3 regions of the Brucella sp. IR073 genome follow, and region 1 is predicted to be linked to each of the others. Evidence: predicted binding sites of a transcription regulator. Region 1 holds the regulator's gene; each other region holds the start of a gene.

Region 1 (6,000 bases):
TCTTGAGCCCCACCCGACTGGCAAGATCTTGCATCGAGGCTCCAGCATAACCTTTTTCTCGGAACAGCTCCCGCGCCGCGAGAATGATTTCTTCCCTGGTTGCCTTCATTCGAACACTCCCTCTTAGAGCGCGATGCAATCGCGCTCTAACTCTTTGTTTTTCCGCATGATCTTTATCCGAAAAGTCTGCAACTTTTCTGGATCATGCTCTAAGGCCGAAGCCGGAACGCATTTCCCGCCCGATATCAACTATCAAAAAAGATGCCTATTTACAACCGACCGTTCGGTAGTATTTGTATGGGTGCCTAGGATGCGCGGTTGGCGCAAACCCAACCTGCCGATTGGAGAAATGTCATGACGGTGAGTTATAAATCTCAGCAAGTGGGAGACGTGAATGTATTTTATAGGGAGGCGGGCGCAAGGAACGCTCCAGTCCTTCTGCTGCTGCACGGCTTTCCCTCGTCCAGTCATATGTTCCGCGAGCTTATGCCTCAGCTCTCGGATCGGTACCGCGTGATAGCGCCAGACTTTCCCGGTTTCGGCCATACGCAAAGCCCGGCGCGCGGTACGTTCGATTTTACTTTCGATAATCTGGCGAAGGTAATCGATGGATTCACACAGGCACTGTCGCTGGACCGCTATGCCCTCTATGTTTTCGACTACGGCGCGCCGGTCGGTTATCGGTTAGCGATGGCTCACCCGGAGAGAGTGACTGCAATTATCAGCCAGAACGGCAACGCTTATCTCGATGGGTTCAGTGACCAGTGGGGGCCATGGGAAACCTACTGGCGGGAGCCAAGCGAGGCAAATCGCGAGGCTTGTCGCGCTTCGCTTTCGCCTGACGTGATCGAAAACTGGCAGTATCGCACCGGAACGGACCCGCAACGCCTCGGCCCCGACGGCTATATGCTCGACATCGCCCTGATGGCCCGCCCTGGCGCGGAGGAAATTCAGCTGGATCTGATTCTCGACTATCGCAGCAATCTTGACCGGTATCCGCAATTCCAAGCGTATTTCCGCACCTATCAGCCGCCCTTCCTCGCAATTTGGGGCCGGCACGATCCGGCATTCATACCCGCTGGCGCTGAAGCCTACAAACGCGACTTGCCCCGAGCGCATGTACACCTTCTCGACACCGGCCATTTCGCATTGGAAACCCACTCCAATGAAATAGCCGGCTTCATTCGCGGCTTCCTCGGCCAAAATCTCTAGCGGCAAGAGCGCACAACAGCTATCCATTCGGTCCGCCGGCAGGTGTCGTTGGATCGAATGGACCTTGGCAGGAAGCTCCGACTGCAGAAATTAATTCATATCTTTTCTCAATTTTAACCAGTTTAAAACGCTTGCGGAACAAGACTGGAACAGATAGTGTTTGTTCTGGGTTTGTTTTTGTTCCGATTCCCTTGAAGGAACCACTCGATGCTGACGCGCAAGCAACATGAACTTCTGCTTTTCATCCACGAGCGGTTGAAGGAAACCGGAATTCCCCCCTCCTTCGATGAGATGAAGCAGGCGCTTGATCTGGCGTCGAAATCCGGCATCCATCGGCTTATCACGGCGCTGGAGGAGCGCGGCTTCATCCGCCGCCTGCCGAACCGCGCCCGCGCGCTGGAAGTGGTGCGGCTTCCCGATTCGATCGCGCCCGGTCTCAACGCACAGAAGAAATTCGCGCCCAGCGTCATCGAGGGCAGCCTTGGGCGTAATATGGCAGCGCAGGCCCCTGCCCGCTCTCGCCCCGCCGCCAAGGCGGATGACGAAGCCGCGCCATCTTCTGCCGTGCAGGTGCCGGTGATGGGCCGCATCGCCGCCGGCGTTCCCATCGCCGCCATCCAGAACCAGACTCATGTCATCAGCCTGCCACCGGAAATGATTGGCCCCGGCGATCATTACGCGCTGGAGGTCAAGGGCGATTCGATGATCGAGGCCGGAATATTCGATGGCGATACTGTCGTCATCAAGCGCGGCGACACCGCCAATCCGGGGGAGATCGTCGTGGCGCTTGTCGATGACGAAGAAGCGACGTTGAAGCGCTTTCGCCGCAAAGGCGCATCCATCGCGCTGGAGGCAGCAAACCCGGCCTATGAAACGCGCATCTTCGGGCCGGACCGCGTGCGCGTGCAGGGCAAGCTGGTGGGGCTGATCCGGCGCTACTGATCCCGGTCGGGCGCGCGCAGATCCGCTCGCTCTGGCAGCCTTCGCCCGGTTCGTTCGCGGTTCAGGGTCTTCTCGGGCAGACCGCGCGCGGCGCGGGAGTGCAGCCGGTGCAGGTTCCATGGCCGTTCCGGCGGACCGATTGCATAGGTGAGTTGAGTTTCGTTTCTCGTCGCGTCCGGCAGGCGGCCTTCGAGCGTTCCCTTGATGGCGAGGTCGCGGAGGGTGATGACGGTTTTCCCTTCGCCGCTGCAAGAGAGGTTCTTGCCGGCGAAGGCGAGAATGACCATGTCGCCGATGGCGCAGGCGATGGTTTGGCCTTGGTGCGCGTCCGTATAAGCGAGCGTCTGGCCGTTGCGCATTTCGGCTATGCAGATGTTGTCCTCGCAGACAAAGCCGTTCGTTCCGGACGAGCCCGAGTTCGTTGCTGGCTTAACGATGCCGGTTGCGTCGTAGGCCTTGGTCCAGTTTTCAATGAGGAATTTCGAGGGCTGCGCGCGGTTGATTGCAAGCGCGCCGTCCGGTATGCGCAGCGCGACGAGGCGGCCATTGTCCGAGAGGATCAGATCAGGGCCGGTTTCCCTGACATAGAAGACAAGCCCCGCCGCGAACAAGGCGAGCGAGGCGGCGCGCAGACGGGTTCTGAGAAACATCGCCAGCACCAGCCCACCTGACCATAAAAGCAAGGTCGAAACCGGCATGATGCCGGGATTGGCATGGGGCGAGACCGCGGCCACCTGATGAGCGATCCATTTCACCACCTCTATGCCCGCTCCCATTACCTGCAAGGGCAGCCATTCAAGGTCGAAGGGCATTGCGAGCAGGCTCAGCACAGCGAAAGGCATGACTGTGACCGATATGACCGGCAGCGCCAACACATTGCCGAGCAGGCCGAGCGGCGCGGTGTTGTTGAAATGATAAAGCGCGAAAATGCCGCTCGCCGTTCCCGCAATCGCCGATGCCGCCGCCGTCGCGCCGACAGAGGCCGCCATCTTGTGGAGGAAACCCCGCACGGCGAAGGACGAGCGCGGCGCATCCTCCTCTGAGTTCCGCCTCCGGTCGATCCACCAGGCAAAGGCGGCGATGAGCGCCGCGGTGGCGGAAAACGACATTTGGAAGCTCGGGCCCAGCAATTCATGCGGCACGAGAACGATGGTTGCGAGGGCGGCAATCGCCAGATTGCGCATGGTGATGGCGGCGCGATCCATCATCACGGCGACGAGCATCACCGCCAGCATGATAAAGCTGCGCTGCGCGGCGACATCCGCGCCCGAGAGCATGAGATAAAAGGCCGACGCCGTAAGCGCCGCGCCCGCCGCATATTTCTTCACCGGATGGCGCATGGCGAGACCGGGAAAGAGCGCAGCGACAGCCCGCACGACAAGCATGACGAGGCCGCCCGCCAGCGCCATATGCAGGCCTGAGATCGAGAGGATATGCGCAAGGCCTGAAAGGCGCAGCGCTTCGTTCGTCTCCTCGCTGATGCCGTCGCGCTGCCCGGAAATCAGCGCCGCGGCAATGGCGCCCTCCTCACCCTCCAGATTCATCACGATACTCGTTCCGATGCCCTGGCGAAGGGCCGAGACCCACAGCGACAGCCGGTCCGCATAGCCCGTTGGAGCGGGAACCGCCACGCTCTTCGGCGTACCCAGGAAGAAGCCGTTCGCACCGATTCCGTTGAAATAGGCATGGAAGGCGAAATCATAGTTTCCGGGCCGCACGGGTCCCGATTGCGCGCGCAGGCGCACGAAGCCTGAGAGCCCTGACCCGATCTCCGCGCTCGCCGGCAGGTCGCGCGCGGAGACGCGGACACGCTCAGGCGCATAGCGCAGCTTTGGGCGCTCGGTGCCAAGCACATCCAGCGTCACGCGCCAGGTGCCATCAATGTTCTGCGCCATGGCGACAATGCGCCCGGTGAGGCGCGTCGTCACATCCGCGCCCAGCATCGGTGTCGCGCGCAGCATTGTCTCTGTCTTCGCCGCCACCATCCCGGCAATGACGGCGATGGTGAAGGTGAGCGAATAAGCCATCAGCTGCCGCCTACGCGCCAGAATACGCAAAGCGACGAGAACGGTGAGGCCGGAAAGCAGCGGCTGCCACCGAGGTTCGGAGCCAAGAGAAAAATAGCAGATAACGCCGAACCCTCCGAAAACGGGCAGGAAGAGAAAGCGCGCGCCGAGTTCATCCTCTGTGCCGAAGAGAGCAGCGAAAGACGCCGCAAATGCCCGGACACGTGCGACGATATCCGCGCGTGACGGCAGCGTGAACCGGCGCGGCCTTACGGGGCTTTCAACGGCGTCCGGTATATGCTCGCGCGGGCTGACCGCAGGCGGCAGGAAATAGGCCGGCGGCTTCACCAGCGCCCGCTCGTCGACCTCCTCCGTGTCGCTCCCGCCTTTCATCATCCCCGCCCGGCGCCCATACGCTACACTTGCACCGCCAGCCACCTATGCTACATGAACGCCAACCGAAATCGAGTGGGGCTTTCGGTGAACGAACGCCCCGCACCCACCGGAGTTATCATGTCCTCACCCGTGATTACCCGCTTTGCGCCCTCGCCCACCGGCTTTCTGCATATCGGCGGCGCGCGCACGGCGCTGTTCAACTGGCTCTACGCGAAGCATACCGGCGGCAAGATGCTGCTGCGCATTGAGGATACCGACCGCGAGCGCTCGTCCGAAGCCGCCGTCGCGGCCATTCTCGATGGCCTCACCTGGCTGGGTCTCGACTGGGATGGCGACGCCATCTCGCAATTCGAGCGCGCACCGCGCCACCGCGAGGTGGCGGAAGAGCTGGTTGCGCTTGGCAAGGCTTATTATTGCTACGCGACGCCGGAAGAGCTGGAAGACATGCGCGAGAAGGCCCGCGCCGAAGGCCGCCCTCCCCGCTATGATGGGCGCTGGCGCGACCGCGACCCGTCCGAGGCGCCCGCTGGCGTCAAGCCGGTCATCCGCATCAAGGCGCCGCAGACGGGCGAAACCGTCGTACATGACGAGGTGCAGGGCGAGGTGCGCTTTCCCAACAAGGATCTCGACGATTTCATTATCCTGCGCTCCGACGGCACGCCCACTTACATGCATGCGGTCGTGGTTGACGATCACGACATGGGCGTCACCCACATCATCCGCGGCGACGATCACCTGACCAATGCCGCGCGCCAGACCATCATCTACAACGCCATGGGCTGGCCGGTGCCGTCCATGTCGCATATTCCGCTGATCCACGGCCCGGATGGCGCGAAGCTCTCCAAGCGCCACGGCGCGCTCGGCGTCGAGGCCTATCGCGCGATGGGCTATCTGCCGGCGGCGCTGCGCAATTATCTCGTCCGCCTCGGCTGGAGCCATGGCGACGACGAGATCATGTCGACCGAGCAGATGGTCGAATGGTTCGACGTCAAGGGCATCAACAAGGGTGCGGCGCGTTTCGACTTCCAGAAGCTGGAGGCGATCAACGGTCAATATATGCGCGCGAGCGACGACCGGACGCTTTTCGACGCGCTCGTCGCCGTGCTGCCGGAAATCGAAGGCGGGCCGGAATTGCTTGCCCAGCTCGATGATATCAGGCGCGGCCAGCTTCTCGCCGCCATGCCCGGCCTGAAGGAGCGCGCGAAAACCCTTGTGGAACTCGCTGACGGCGCTAAGTTCATCTTTGCCGCGCGTCCGCTGGCGCTCGACGAGAAGGCGGCCGCGCTCCTCAACGATGAGGGCCGCGCTATTCTCAAAGGCGCCCTGCCCGCGCTTCAACAGGCTTCCGAATGGACCGTCGAGAGCCTCGACGCCGCCATCCGCGCCCACGCAGAATCAACCGGCTTGAAGCTGGGCAAGATAGCGCAACCCTTGCGCGCCGCAC
Region 2 (6,000 bases), 190 kb from region 1:
TTCGTCCATATCGGCACCTGCGACATGAAGGTGCCGGAGCGTCCGCGCGCCGAATTCGCCGACGTCGTTTCCGACTATGCGGGGCCGTGGCGGGAAGGGAACTGACATGTTCTACGAACCGCGCAATGGGCACGGCCTGCCGCACGATCCCTTCAAGGCCATCGTCGCGCCGCGGCCCATCGGCTGGATATCGACGCGCTCGAAGGCAGGGGCGGTCAATCTCGCGCCCTATTCCTTTTTCAATGCGATTTGCGACAAGCCGCCGCTCGTGCTCTTCTCATCGAGCGGGCGCAAGGACAGTCTCACCTTCATCGAGGAGACCGGCGAATTCGCCGTCAATCTCGTCACCGAGGACCTCCTCGAAAAGATGAACGCAAGTTCCGTCAACGCGCCGCGCGGGGTGAGCGAGTTCGACTATGCGGGTTTGACGCCGGTTCCGTGCAATCTTATCGGCGCGTTGCGCGTGGGCGAGGCCCATGCCGCGCTCGAATGCGTGGCGACCGACATCAGGGAAGCGATCGACAGGCACGGCAAACGGTGCGGCAACTGGCTGGTGACGGGCGAGGTGGTCGGCGTGCATCTCGATGAGGCGATTCTGACCGATGGCATGATCGATATGCGCAAGGCAAAGTCCGTCAGCCGCCTGGGGTATATGGATTTTGCAACCACCAGCGAAGTGTACCAGATGCTGCGGCCGCGGTGGGAAGGAGGCTCATGATTAGAGTCTGTCAGGGATAATCGGAAGCGGTTTTGCCTCTGCCGTCATCCTCGGGCTTGTCCCTGATATCTGCGACGGTACGGTTTTCAGGACGGTCATCGCTATTCTCGCTCTTATTGCAGATCCTCGGGACAAGCCCGAGGATGACGGAAGAGGCTTGTTCTGCCTCGCGATTCATCCTGTATCTGACAGACTCTATATGGAATCGCGAGGCGCCCCCCTCTGTCCTGCCGGACATCTCCCCCGCAAGGGGGGAGATTGGCTAGCACGACGATCATCGCCCATCTTGCATCGTTTACGATTGGCGGAAGCGGAAATGACAGCGTAATCTCCCCCCCTTGCGGGGGAGATGTCCGGCAGGACAGAGGGGGGCGACGTAGGGCGCCAGCGTTTCCACTTCAGCAAAAAACTATCCCCCAAACGCCGCATTGATAACCGGCACCTGCGCCGGGTCAATCGCGAGCTTGGCAGTGAAGCCGTCGCGCGCGGCGGCGGCGCATTCTTTCCCCAGCCCGGCTTCGTCTCGCAGATTGGCATAGGGCGTGTCGATGGCGGTCACGCCGGCGGCTTTGGCGCCAAGAAGCGTAAGCGTGCGCGCGAGGCGGAGGGGCTCGATATAGACGCCGTCTTCATCGCGTGCCGTCCGTGCCCCGATTGCGCCTGCAAGGCTCATGGCATCCCAGCCAAGGCCAGTCAGTCGCGGCGTCGAATCGCGGTAGTCCGTCGACAGCGTCCCAGCGGCATTGGCGGCGGCGATGGTGATGATTTGCGTGGAGCCTTCATCCAGGCCCGCTTCAGCCTCATATACATTGAGCCGGGCCGAAAGCCTGACGATATCGGCAGGGCCGTTCGATTGCGGCAAAAAGACCCCGTGCGGCTTCATCGGTAGGAGGAGGGCAGCGAGATCGTCGGCATCGGCCATGCCGAGGCGCACATAAAGCGGGGCGGCGTCTTTCACTGCATCTTGCAGCAAGCCGGCCATTTCTGCCCTCGCCGTTGCCGGATCGAGAATGAGCGCGTCGGCGCCGCTCAGAAGCGCTTTCTCCAGGGCGGTTTCCGAATCGCCTGAAACAAGCAGCAGCGAGCGCATCAGGCCGCGCTCGCCCGCGTCAGCATCATGGCCTGCCGCCGGCAGCGGGTGACCAGCACATCATGCTGGTTGAAGCCGCGATGCTCGAACTCGATGATCCCGCGCTCGTCTTTCGACCGCGAAGGCCGTACGGCGATAACCTCCGTCTCCACACGTATCGTATCGCCATGAAAGACCGGGGCAGGGAAGGCGACCTCGCTCATGCCGAGATTGGCAAGCGCCGTGCCGAATGTGGTATCATACACCGAAATGCCTATCACGAGCCCCAGCGTCAGCATGGGGTTGACGGTGGGCCGGCCATACTCGCTCTTTCCGGCAAAGTGGTGATCTATATACAGGGGCTGCGGGTTCAGCGTCATCGTGGAGAACAGCATATTGTCTCCCTCGGTGATGGTCTTGCGCATGGCATGACGGAACACTTGGCCCAACTCGAATTGCTCAAGATATAATCCCGGCATTGAAGCTTCTCCTGGAACTGATCGGGTTGATGGCGGCCCGCACACGACGGCTGGGGCGCATGAGCGTCCCCATCTGCGAACCCGCCTCGCCCAATCTGAAGCCCCCACGCAAACCGGCGATGACGGGACTCATGCCCCGCTTTTGAAGATTAGAAAAAGCTTATAATCAGTTGTGCCAACGGGCAAGCCCGACAACCGACAAAGCTTGCCGGTGGGGAACATTTCACAGTCGCGGTCGTTCCGCCAGTTTCCTGTTTCTTCGCCGCTTCAGTAACGCCCCAAATTAACCTTTCGGAAACCATACGTCCAGAAGAGCGGGGAAAACTTTCTTGACATTGGAACATGAATAGAACAAAAAGAGAAATATAAGCGAACAAGAGGAGCGCAGCCATGAGCGATCTCATCCATGACGTTTTGTCCTTCGTTTCCATCAGCCTGTTTATCGCCACATTCGCCATCTGGGTCAGCGCCCTCTGAGGAGGCTGTTGAAGCCACGCGTCTTTGTCTGGACAGGTTGCCCGCATGGTCCTTAAGACTAAAGAGTGAGGCGGCTTGGAGTCGCCTGCCTTAAGCATAGGGAATGGACACGTGGCGGACGGTTCACAGGGAAATATCGGGCAGGTGGGGACGGGCAGGGCAGGGCCACGCTTCATCCATCTCAGGGTCCATTCCGCCTATTCGCTGCTCGAAGGCGCGCTGCAGATCGGGAAGATCGTCTCTCATGCCGTGGGGGATGGCGCGCCGGCGATTGCGATCACCGACACCAACAATCTGTTCGGGGCGCTGGAATTCTCGCAGAAAGCTGTCAAGGACGGTGTGCAGCCGATTGTCGGCTGCCAGCTCGATATCGGCTTCGGCGATAGCGGCGACGACAACCGCCATGCCGCGCGGCGCGAGGCGCTGGGGCTGGCGCCCATCGTGCTCATCGCCGCGACGGAGGCGGGCTATGCCAATCTGGTGCGTCTCGTCAGCCGCGCCTATCTCGACACATCGCCCGGCGATCCCGTTCATATCGAGGCGGGATGGCTTGAAGGCCGCGCGGATGGAATCATTGCGTTGACCGGCGGGGCGCTGGGCCCGCTCGGACGCGCGCTTGCGGCGGGACAGCCGGACCGGGCGCTTGCCCGGCTCAAATCCCTGCAGGGCTTCTTCGGCGACCGGCTCTATGTGGAATTGCAGCGCCCGGCGGGCTATGACCGGGCGCAAGAAGCGCGGATGGTTGAACTCGCTTATGCGCATGGCCTGCCGCTGGTGGCGACCAATGAGGCGTTTTTTCTCAAGAGTGCGGATTTCGAAGCCCATGACGCGCTGCTCGCCATCGCCGAGGGGCAGGTGCTCTCCTCCGACGAGCGCCGCCGCCTGACGCCGGATCATTATCTGAAGAGCCAGGCCGAGATGGTGGCGCTCTTCGCCGATCTGCCGGAGGCGCTTGACAATACGATCGAGATCGCGCGGCGCTGCTGCTATTATCCTGAAACGCGCAAGCCCATTCTGCCGCGTTTCACCGGCGAGGCCGACGATCCGGAGGCGGCGGTCAAGGCGGAAGCCGACGAGATGGCGCGGCAGGCGCGCGAGGGCCTGGCGATGCGGCTTGAGACGCAGGGCCTGGCGGAGGGCTATACGCGCGAGCAATATGCTGAACGGCTCGAATATGAGATCGGCATCATTACGCGCATGAAGTTTCCGGGCTACTTCCTTATCGTGTCGGACTTCATCAAATGGGCGAAAGCGCAGGGGATTCCGGTCGGGCCGGGACGCGGCTCGGGCGCGGGCTCGCTCGTCGCCTATGCGCTGACCATCACCGATGTGGACCCCTTGCGATTCTCGCTGCTGTTCGAGCGCTTCCTCAACCCTGATCGCGTGTCGATGCCGGACTTCGATATCGACTTCTGCCAGGACCGGCGCGGTGAGGTCATCTCCTACGTCCAGCGCAAATATGGCCGCGACCAGGTGGGGCAGATCATCACCTTCGGTACGTTGCAGGCCCGCGCCGTGCTGCGCGACGTCGGCCGCGTGCTCGAAATGCCCTATGGCCAGGTGGACCGGCTCTGCAAGCTCGTGCCGCAGAACCCGGCCAATCCGGTCACGCTTGGGCAGGCGATCGAAGGCGAGCCGAAGCTCGTCGAGGAGCGCGAGAAGGAGCCGGTGGTGGCCCGCCTGCTCGATATCGGGCTGAAGCTCGAGGGGCTTTACCGCCACGCCTCGACCCATGCGGCGGGTATCGTCATCGGCGACCGGCCCTTGTCGGAACTGGTGCCGATGTATCGCGATCCGCGCTCGGACATGCCTGTCACCCAGTTCAACATGAAATGGGTGGAGCAGGCGGGTCTGGTCAAGTTCGACTTCCTCGGCCTCAAGACGCTTACGGTGCTTCAGACGGCGGTGAAGCTCATCGCCCGTAAGGGCATCGAGATCGATCTTTCCAACCTGCCGCTCGACGACAAGCCCACCTATGAGATGCTGTCACGCGGCGAGACGGTCGGCGTGTTCCAGGTGGAAAGCGCCGGCATGCGCAAGGCGCTGATCGGCATGAAGCCCGATCGTATCGAGGATATCATCGCGCTCGTGGCGCTCTATCGGCCGGGCCCGATGGAGAACATTCCGACTTACAATGCGCGCAAGCATGGCGAGGAGGAAATCGCCTCGATCCATCCCAAGATCGATCATCTGGTTAAGGAGACGCAGGGCGTCATCGTCTACCAGGAGCAGGTGATGCAGATCGCGCAGGAGCTTTCCGGCTATTCGCTCGGCGAAGCGGACCTGCTTCGCCGCGCCATGGGCAAGAAGATCCGCGAGGAGATGGACAAGCAGCGCATCCGCTTCGTTGACGGCGCGGTGGAACGCGGGGTCGGCAAGGCGCAGGCCAACACGATCTTCGACTTGCTTGCGAAATTCGCGGATTACGGCTTCAACAAATCGCACGCGGCGGCCTATGCCATCGTGTCCTACCAGACGGCTTATCTGAAGGCGCATTTCCCGGTCGAGTTCATCGCGGCGTCGATGACCTACGATATGTCCAACACGGACAAGCTCAACGATTTCCGCCGCGAGGCGAACCGGCTGGGGATCGAGGTGGTGCAGCCTTCGGTGATGACCTCGTTCCGCCCGTTCGAAGTGGGCGAGAACAGGATTTTTTATTCGCTCGCCGCCATCAAGGGGGTGGGGGAAGCAGCCGTCGACCATATCGTCGAGAAGCGGCGCGAGAAGCCTTATGAAAGCCTCGAGGATTTCTGCGAGCGCATCGATCCGCGCGTCGTCAACCGCCGTGTTCTGGAAAGCCTGATCAATGCCGGTGCGCTCGACTGCTTCAAGCGCGACCGCGAGGCCATGATCGCCGGCCTCGACCGCATCATGGGCCATGCGCAGCGCACGCAGGAGAATGCCGTCAGCGGCCAGGCGGATATTTTCGGGCTCGGCGGCGGCCCGAAGGAGAAATTGCAGCTTCCGGCCGTCGCGCCATGGCTTCCCTCCGAGAAGCTCCATCGCGAATTCCAGGCGGTGGGTTTCTACCTTTCGGCTCATCCGCTCGACGAATATCGGTCGGTGCTGGAGAAGATGCGCGTGCAGAGCTGGGCTGATTTCTCCATCGCGGTGAAGCGCGGGGCGAGCGCCGGACGTCTCGCCGGTACGGTGACGGCCAAACAGGAGCGCAAGACCCGCACCGGCAACAAGATGGGCATCGTGCAGCTTTCGGATGCGACCGGCCAGTTCGAGGCGGTGCTCTTTTCCGAAGG
Region 3 (6,000 bases), on a different contig from region 1:
CGCACATCATGACCACCATGGCGACGCTCGCCATCTTCTGCGGCACGGCCATCTTCCTTAAGCGGCCGGAGTTTCTTTCGCAGATCAATATCAAGCCGGTGGTCGAGCATCCGGTGGAGGCGCTGTTCGGCATTGTCACGCTGGGCCATCAACTGGGCTACAACAACATCCTGTCCATGTATGCTGTGCTGCTGCTTATGGCGCCGGTGTTCCTCATGCTGGCGCGCGTCAGCCTCGGGCTGATGGTGGGCGTGTCGGGTATGCTGTGGCTGCTTTCCGGCCTCTATCACATTGCGCCTCCCAATTATCCGACGGCCGGTGTCTGGTTCCTCAATCCGCTGTCCTGGCAGTTCCTGTTCGTGATCGGCATCGCCGGTACGTTGCATATCCGCAATGGAGGGCGCATTCCGGCCAATCCGTGGCTCATAGGCGCGTCGCTCGCCTATCTTCTGCTGGCGCTCGCCTGGGTGCGGCTGCCCTTGTGGGGAATCGATGTCTCCATGGGACTTCCCGCCGTCCTCACGGGCTTCGACAAGACGTTCCTTTCGACGCCGCGCCTGCTGCATGTGCTGGCGGCAAGCTATCTCATCGTGGCGATCCCGGCGATTTCGAACCTGGCCCGCACGGCGCCCGATCACCCGCTCGCCATTCTCGGCAAGCATTCTTTGCCGGTGTTTATCGCGGGCACGCTGCTTGCCATGGCGGCGCAGGTGATGAAGCTCGTCAACCCGGGCGGTCTTCCCTATGACACGCTGCTGATCGCCACTGGTATCGTGGTGCAGTTCGCGCTGGCTTATTATCTCGAATGGCTGCCGCGTATCGGCTGGGGCGGCAAGGCTGCGGCGAAAGCAGCGCCGGTGCAGCCGGCGGCGGCCATGCATTCAGCAGGCGCCATTGCAAAGCCTGTGCTTCAGCCGGCCTGAGATATTCACCGGCCCGTGCCTGAAAAGGGACGTTTTCGGACTCATGCCCGACGCATTAACCATCCATTAACGCTAAGCGTGTTAAATGGTTGATATCCAGTTTTCCTGGATACTTACCGAGTGGTTTCGCCACTCTGTTTGACGCCTCCCTGTTAAACTCCTGAGAGCCGCCTTCCGCGGCTCTTTTTTTGTTCACAACTTTATGGGATTGGCGGTTGCGTTAACCCTTTCTTAAACATAATCTTGCGCCACGGTGTATTGCGATGCAGTTTGCGGTGGAATTCATGACAAGGCCTGTTTCGTCTCTCGCCGGTTCGTGATCGAACCCCGCGATGGACTTTTATGAGGCCGACTCAGATTTATGGATGGCTGCCGGGACGGCGGCAGCGTGGGGTTGCGAAGACTGACATGATCGAACACGAGTACCGGAACAACACGATAAGGCTGGCCGAACGCGTCGTCTTCTCCGATTCGTTCAAGCCGCTTTACAGGGAAGGGATGAGCCTGGTCGAGGAAGCGGCCGCTTATCTCGACGGCCCGGGCCGTGACGAATCGAAGGCACTGCCACGTTCGGCCGCGACATTCTACGCCGCCGAGTCGATGCGGCTGACGACGCGCCTCATGCAGATCGCATCCTGGCTTCTTTTGCAGCGCGCCGCGCGCAATGGCGAACTGACCCGCGAGCAGGTGGCGATGGAAAAATCCAAGGTTCGCCTCGATACTTCCTCAGCGGCTGAAGCCTTGCCGGGCTGGGCGCAGATGCCGGCTGATTTCATCGACATCGTCGAGCGCTCCCTGCGCCTGCAGGAGCGGGTGCGGCGCATGGATGATGAGATCTACGGCGCGCCGGTTTTCGCCGCCAACAACAATCCGGTGTCGGACCAGCTGGTGCTGTTGCAGACGGCGTTCGGCGGTCGGTAAGATTCCAGGATAAGAGGGATCATTACGGGGAGCAGAAGGATTTCTGCTCCCCGTATTCCTTCTGCGATCGATATGGTGCTGCCTTGAATTTGCGAGGTATCGTGGTAATATTCTGAAAAGGAGGTGAGGCGCTTCTTGATCAGGAGGACCGGGCCGAGGCCCGATCCCTTTAAGTTAGGATGCGAAGGTCAGTTCCATTTCGAATGCGACTCCGAGAAAACTAACCTTCCACTTAACCTTCCTGATTTTCACGCGCCTCACCTCCTTTCATCTGCCGGATTGGTGTCCGGCGAAATGATCATATCCAAAGCTTCATCAAAGCAAATAGAGATGGTTGCAGCGAAAGCGAAATTTCTACCCGCTCGCTGTGAGCGGTGTTTCTCTTTTGTTCACATTTCTGCTGTCAAGTGCGCCTTGCAAACGGTAAGGTCGGCACATGAAAGAAGCGATTCGAATTATCGGCATTGACCCGGGCCTGAGGCGCACGGGCTGGGGGGTGGTGGAGACGCTGGGCAATTCTCTGCGCTTTGTCGCGGCCGGCACAGTCAAATCCGACGAGAAAATGGATCTGGCCTCGCGGCTCTGCCAGTTGCATGAAGGGCTTGCGGCGGTGCTGCACCAATATATGCCCCATGAGGCGGCGGTGGAGCATACATTCGTCAACAAGGATGCGTCGGCGACGCTGAAGCTGGGGCAGGCGCGCGGTATCGCGATGCTGGCTCCGGCGCAAGCGGGATTGCGCGTGGCGGAATATGCGCCCAATGCGGTGAAGAAGGCAGTCATCGGCGTCGGGCATGGCGAGAAGCAGCAAATCCACATGATGGTGAAAGTGCTGATGCCGAAGGCGGATTTCGATTCAAGCGATGCGGCGGATGCGTTGGCCATCGCCATATGCCATGCTCACAACCGGCAAAGTGTCAGCGGGAGGCTCGCGGCAATCGCATGATCGGCAAGCTCAAGGGAATGGTCGAGGAGATCGAGGAAGATCACGCAATCATCGACGTGCATGGCGTCGGCTATGTCGCCTATTGCTCGGCGCGCACGCTGGGCAATCTGCCGGCGCCGGGCGAAGCGGCGGTGCTGTTCATCGAGACCTATGTGCGCGAGGACATGATCCGGCTTTACGGCTTCGCCTCGCCGCTGGAGCGCGAATGGTTCCGCCTTTTGCAGAATGTTCAGGGGGTCGGAGCCAAGGTGGCCCTTGCAGTGCTGAGCACGCTGACGCCTTCGGAACTTGCCAATGCCATTGCGCTGCGCGACATCGCCATGGTGAGCCGCGCACCCGGCGTCGGCAAGAAGGTGGCGGAGCGCATCGTCACCGAATTGAAGAACAAGGCGCCTGCCTTTGCAGGCGAGGCTTCTGGCACTATCGGGCTGAAGCAGGAACTGGGCGAGGGGGTGGCCTCCGCGCCCGTCGCCGATGCGGTTTCGGCATTGAGCAATCTCGGCTATTCGCGCGACCAGGCCGCCAATGCCGTTGCCGCCGCGCTGAAGCAGGCGGGCGAAGACGCGGATTCGGCGAAGCTCATCCGGCTGGGCTTGAAGGAATTGTCGCGGTAGTTAAGCGAGTAGGGGCATGAGTTGAGTAACAGACAAAGGAATGCGGCATGAGCGATGCCCGCCGCCTGATTTCGCCTGACAAGCGGGGTGAGGATATCGACAATACGCTGCGGCCGCAGACGCTCGACGATTTCGTCGGGCAGGCGGCGGCGCGCGCCAATTTGAAGGTGTTCATCGAGGCGGCGAGGACACGCGGGGAAGCCTTGGATCATGTGCTTTTCGTCGGGCCGCCAGGGCTGGGCAAGACGACGCTGGCGCAGATCATGGCGAAGGAACTGGGCGTCAATTTCCGCTCCACCTCCGGCCCCGTTATCGCCAAGGCGGGCGACCTCGCAGCACTGCTCACCAATCTCGAAGACCGCGATGTTTTGTTCATCGACGAAATCCACCGGCTCAATCCGGCGGTAGAGGAAATCCTCTACCCGGCAATGGAGGATTTCCAGCTCGATCTCATTATCGGCGAGGGGCCCGCGGCGCGTTCGGTGAAGATCGATCTTGCGAAGTTCACCCTTGTCGCGGCGACAACGCGGCTGGGCTTGCTTACCACGCCGCTGCGCGACCGCTTCGGCATTCCCGTGCGGCTCAATTTTTACACCGTCGAAGAGCTGGAGCATATCGTGCGGCGGGGCGCGCGGATCATGGGTCTTCCCATCTCGGACGATGGCGCGGTGGAGATTGCGCGGCGCGCTCGCGGTACCCCGCGCATTGCGGGACGGCTGCTCCGGCGGGTGCGCGACTTCGCGCTGGTGGCACGGGCGGACACTGTGGACAGAAGAATAGCCGACGAGGCACTGCTTCGGCTTGAAGTGGACAGCCTCGGCCTCGACCAGCTCGACCGGCGCTATCTCGACATGATCGCGCGAAATTTCGGCGGCGGTCCAGTCGGCATCGAGACCATCGCGGCGGGCCTTTCCGAGCCGCGCGATGCCATCGAGGATATTATCGAGCCTTATCTGATCCAGCAGGGCTTCATCCAGCGCACACCGCGCGGACGGGTTCTCACCGTCAATGCCTGGCGGCATCTCGGATTGACCGCGCCGTCGGATATTGCCCAGAGTCAGATCGGGTTGTTTGAGGACGACGATTAGAAGCACATGCAGATTACTTAAAGTATAATATCAATATACTTATCATATAGATTAATCATCTTGGTTAAGATGATGATAATTATAAATATTCATGGGAATAACTAGAATATAGATTAAGTAATAAGTCGTCTTAATAAAATACAAGGCGGGGAATAACGGCCTTTTATTTCGTTGGTTTAAGACCCATGGCCTCCAGAAGTTCTGGGTCAAGTTTGTAACCCGTATCGTCGGTGGTGATGCCGAAAGTGGCGCCGCCCAGGCACCAGACGGCCCAGGCGTAGCCATAACGCTCGGACAGGGCGGTGATGTCGTGGAGATATGCAGCGCGCCATGCGGTGGGCATGCGGTAGGGGTTCTGGTATTCCTGCCGGATCATGCCGAACTCGCCGAGGAAAATATTCGCCTTCGGGACATTATATTTTTTTGCCCAGGCATCGACGGTCTTGAAAGGCGCTTCGATGACTTTGGCAAGCTTCTCCGGCGTGTCGATCTCGGCATATTGCTCGTCAAGATAGGCGAGCATTCCGGCGCGGCGCCAGAGCGGTGCATCGTCCTTGATGCGCTGGCGTATTTCCTCCAGCACTTTCTCTTGTTCGGCGGGCGATACGCTGTAGGGCGGATAGGCGATGCCGGTGACATAGCGCACGAAATCGCCGGCCCAAAGCGCGCCCTGATGGGTGAGTAGAAACGGCTCGTAAGTGTGGAAGCTCCAGATAATGTTGTCGTCGGCAATCTCTCTGGGATCGATCCGCGCCAGCGCATCCGCATTGCCCCAGCATGCGCCCGAGAGCACCAGCGTGAGCTTGGGAGCGGGTGAACGCGCGGCGGCAAAAAGCTGCTTCAGCATTTTCGGCCAGCGAGGGGAGGAAGCCGCCTCGCAATCGATGACCGGCTCATTCATCAGTTCGAAGGCGACCTGGTCAGGCGCTTGCTTCGAAAGCAGATGGCCCATGGTCCGCACCGTCTGCAGATAGCGTTCGAAGAGGGCGGGATCGGACACGACATTGGTCATGCTGACGCTGCGCTCGGTGGGAAAAAGATGAAGATCCACCACCGCCTTCAGTCCGGCCTTATTCACGAGGCGAACGGATTCCAGAATGCTGTCGTAAAGCTTGCCGCGAAAGGCGGCGGTCTTTTCGGAAAGCAGCGGCGCTGGATCGACGGTGACCCTGACGAAATCGAACCCGGCCTTTCTTATCGCGACCAGATCCTGTTCGCTCATGCTCTTGCGCCATTCCGGGTAGGGCAGAAGAACGCTCTCATCGCTCCAGCGGCTTTCGTCCGGCCAGGTGGTCCAGATTTCCATATTGACGCCGCGCTTCATTTTGAAGGCGGCCGCCCCCGCGGGCCAGGAAAGCGACAAGGCGAGCATCAGCCCCAGCAGCAGGGGGAGGAGCGTTTTACCGGAAAGGATCGGCTTGAATATGCGGGGCAAGAGTGCCATCCCGTCGTCAACAAGGGTGTTCAAAGGATCAAGCGGGGATGGACAGAGCAAACCAGTTTACGGT

The links. Region 1 encodes LexA, which represses DNA repair genes until DNA is damaged. Its sites were predicted from a motif close to TGTTCNNNNTGTGTTCNG; they were not measured.
Positions count from the first base shown of each region.
Region 2: the regulator LexA is predicted to act here: its motif matches at 2,603-2,620, upstream of dnaE (DNA polymerase III subunit alpha).
Region 3: the regulator LexA is predicted to act here: its motif matches at 2,220-2,237, upstream of ruvC (crossover junction endodeoxyribonuclease RuvC).

Region 1 is NZ_JBAKHD010000004.1:243,669-249,668, reverse strand. Features, by position in the region: gene ACOWVG_RS10600 (TetR/AcrR family transcriptional regulator) at 1-109, opposite strand, end outside; gene ACOWVG_RS10595 (alpha/beta fold hydrolase) at 355-1,212, shown strand; gene lexA (transcriptional repressor LexA) at 1,420-2,154, shown strand; gene ACOWVG_RS10585 (ComEC/Rec2 family competence protein) at 2,148-4,553, opposite strand; gene gltX (glutamate--tRNA ligase) at 4,674-6,000, shown strand, end outside.
Region 2 is NZ_JBAKHD010000004.1:434,766-440,765, reverse strand. Features, by position in the region: gene ACOWVG_RS11580 (nitroreductase family protein) at 1-105, shown strand, start outside; gene ACOWVG_RS11575 (flavin reductase family protein) at 107-718, shown strand; gene ACOWVG_RS11570 (aldolase/citrate lyase family protein) at 1,128-1,808, opposite strand; gene ACOWVG_RS11565 (MaoC family dehydratase) at 1,808-2,266, opposite strand; gene dnaE (DNA polymerase III subunit alpha) at 2,855-6,000, shown strand, end outside.
Region 3 is NZ_JBAKHD010000003.1:277,135-283,134, reverse strand. Features, by position in the region: gene ACOWVG_RS08095 (OpgC family protein) at 1-923, shown strand, start outside; gene ACOWVG_RS08090 (DUF1465 family protein) at 1,332-1,844, shown strand; gene ruvC (crossover junction endodeoxyribonuclease RuvC) at 2,281-2,790, shown strand; gene ruvA (Holliday junction branch migration protein RuvA) at 2,787-3,404, shown strand; gene ruvB (Holliday junction branch migration DNA helicase RuvB) at 3,452-4,492, shown strand; gene ACOWVG_RS08070 (glycoside hydrolase family 5 protein) at 4,656-5,927, opposite strand; gene ybgC (tol-pal system-associated acyl-CoA thioesterase) at 5,975-6,000, shown strand, end outside.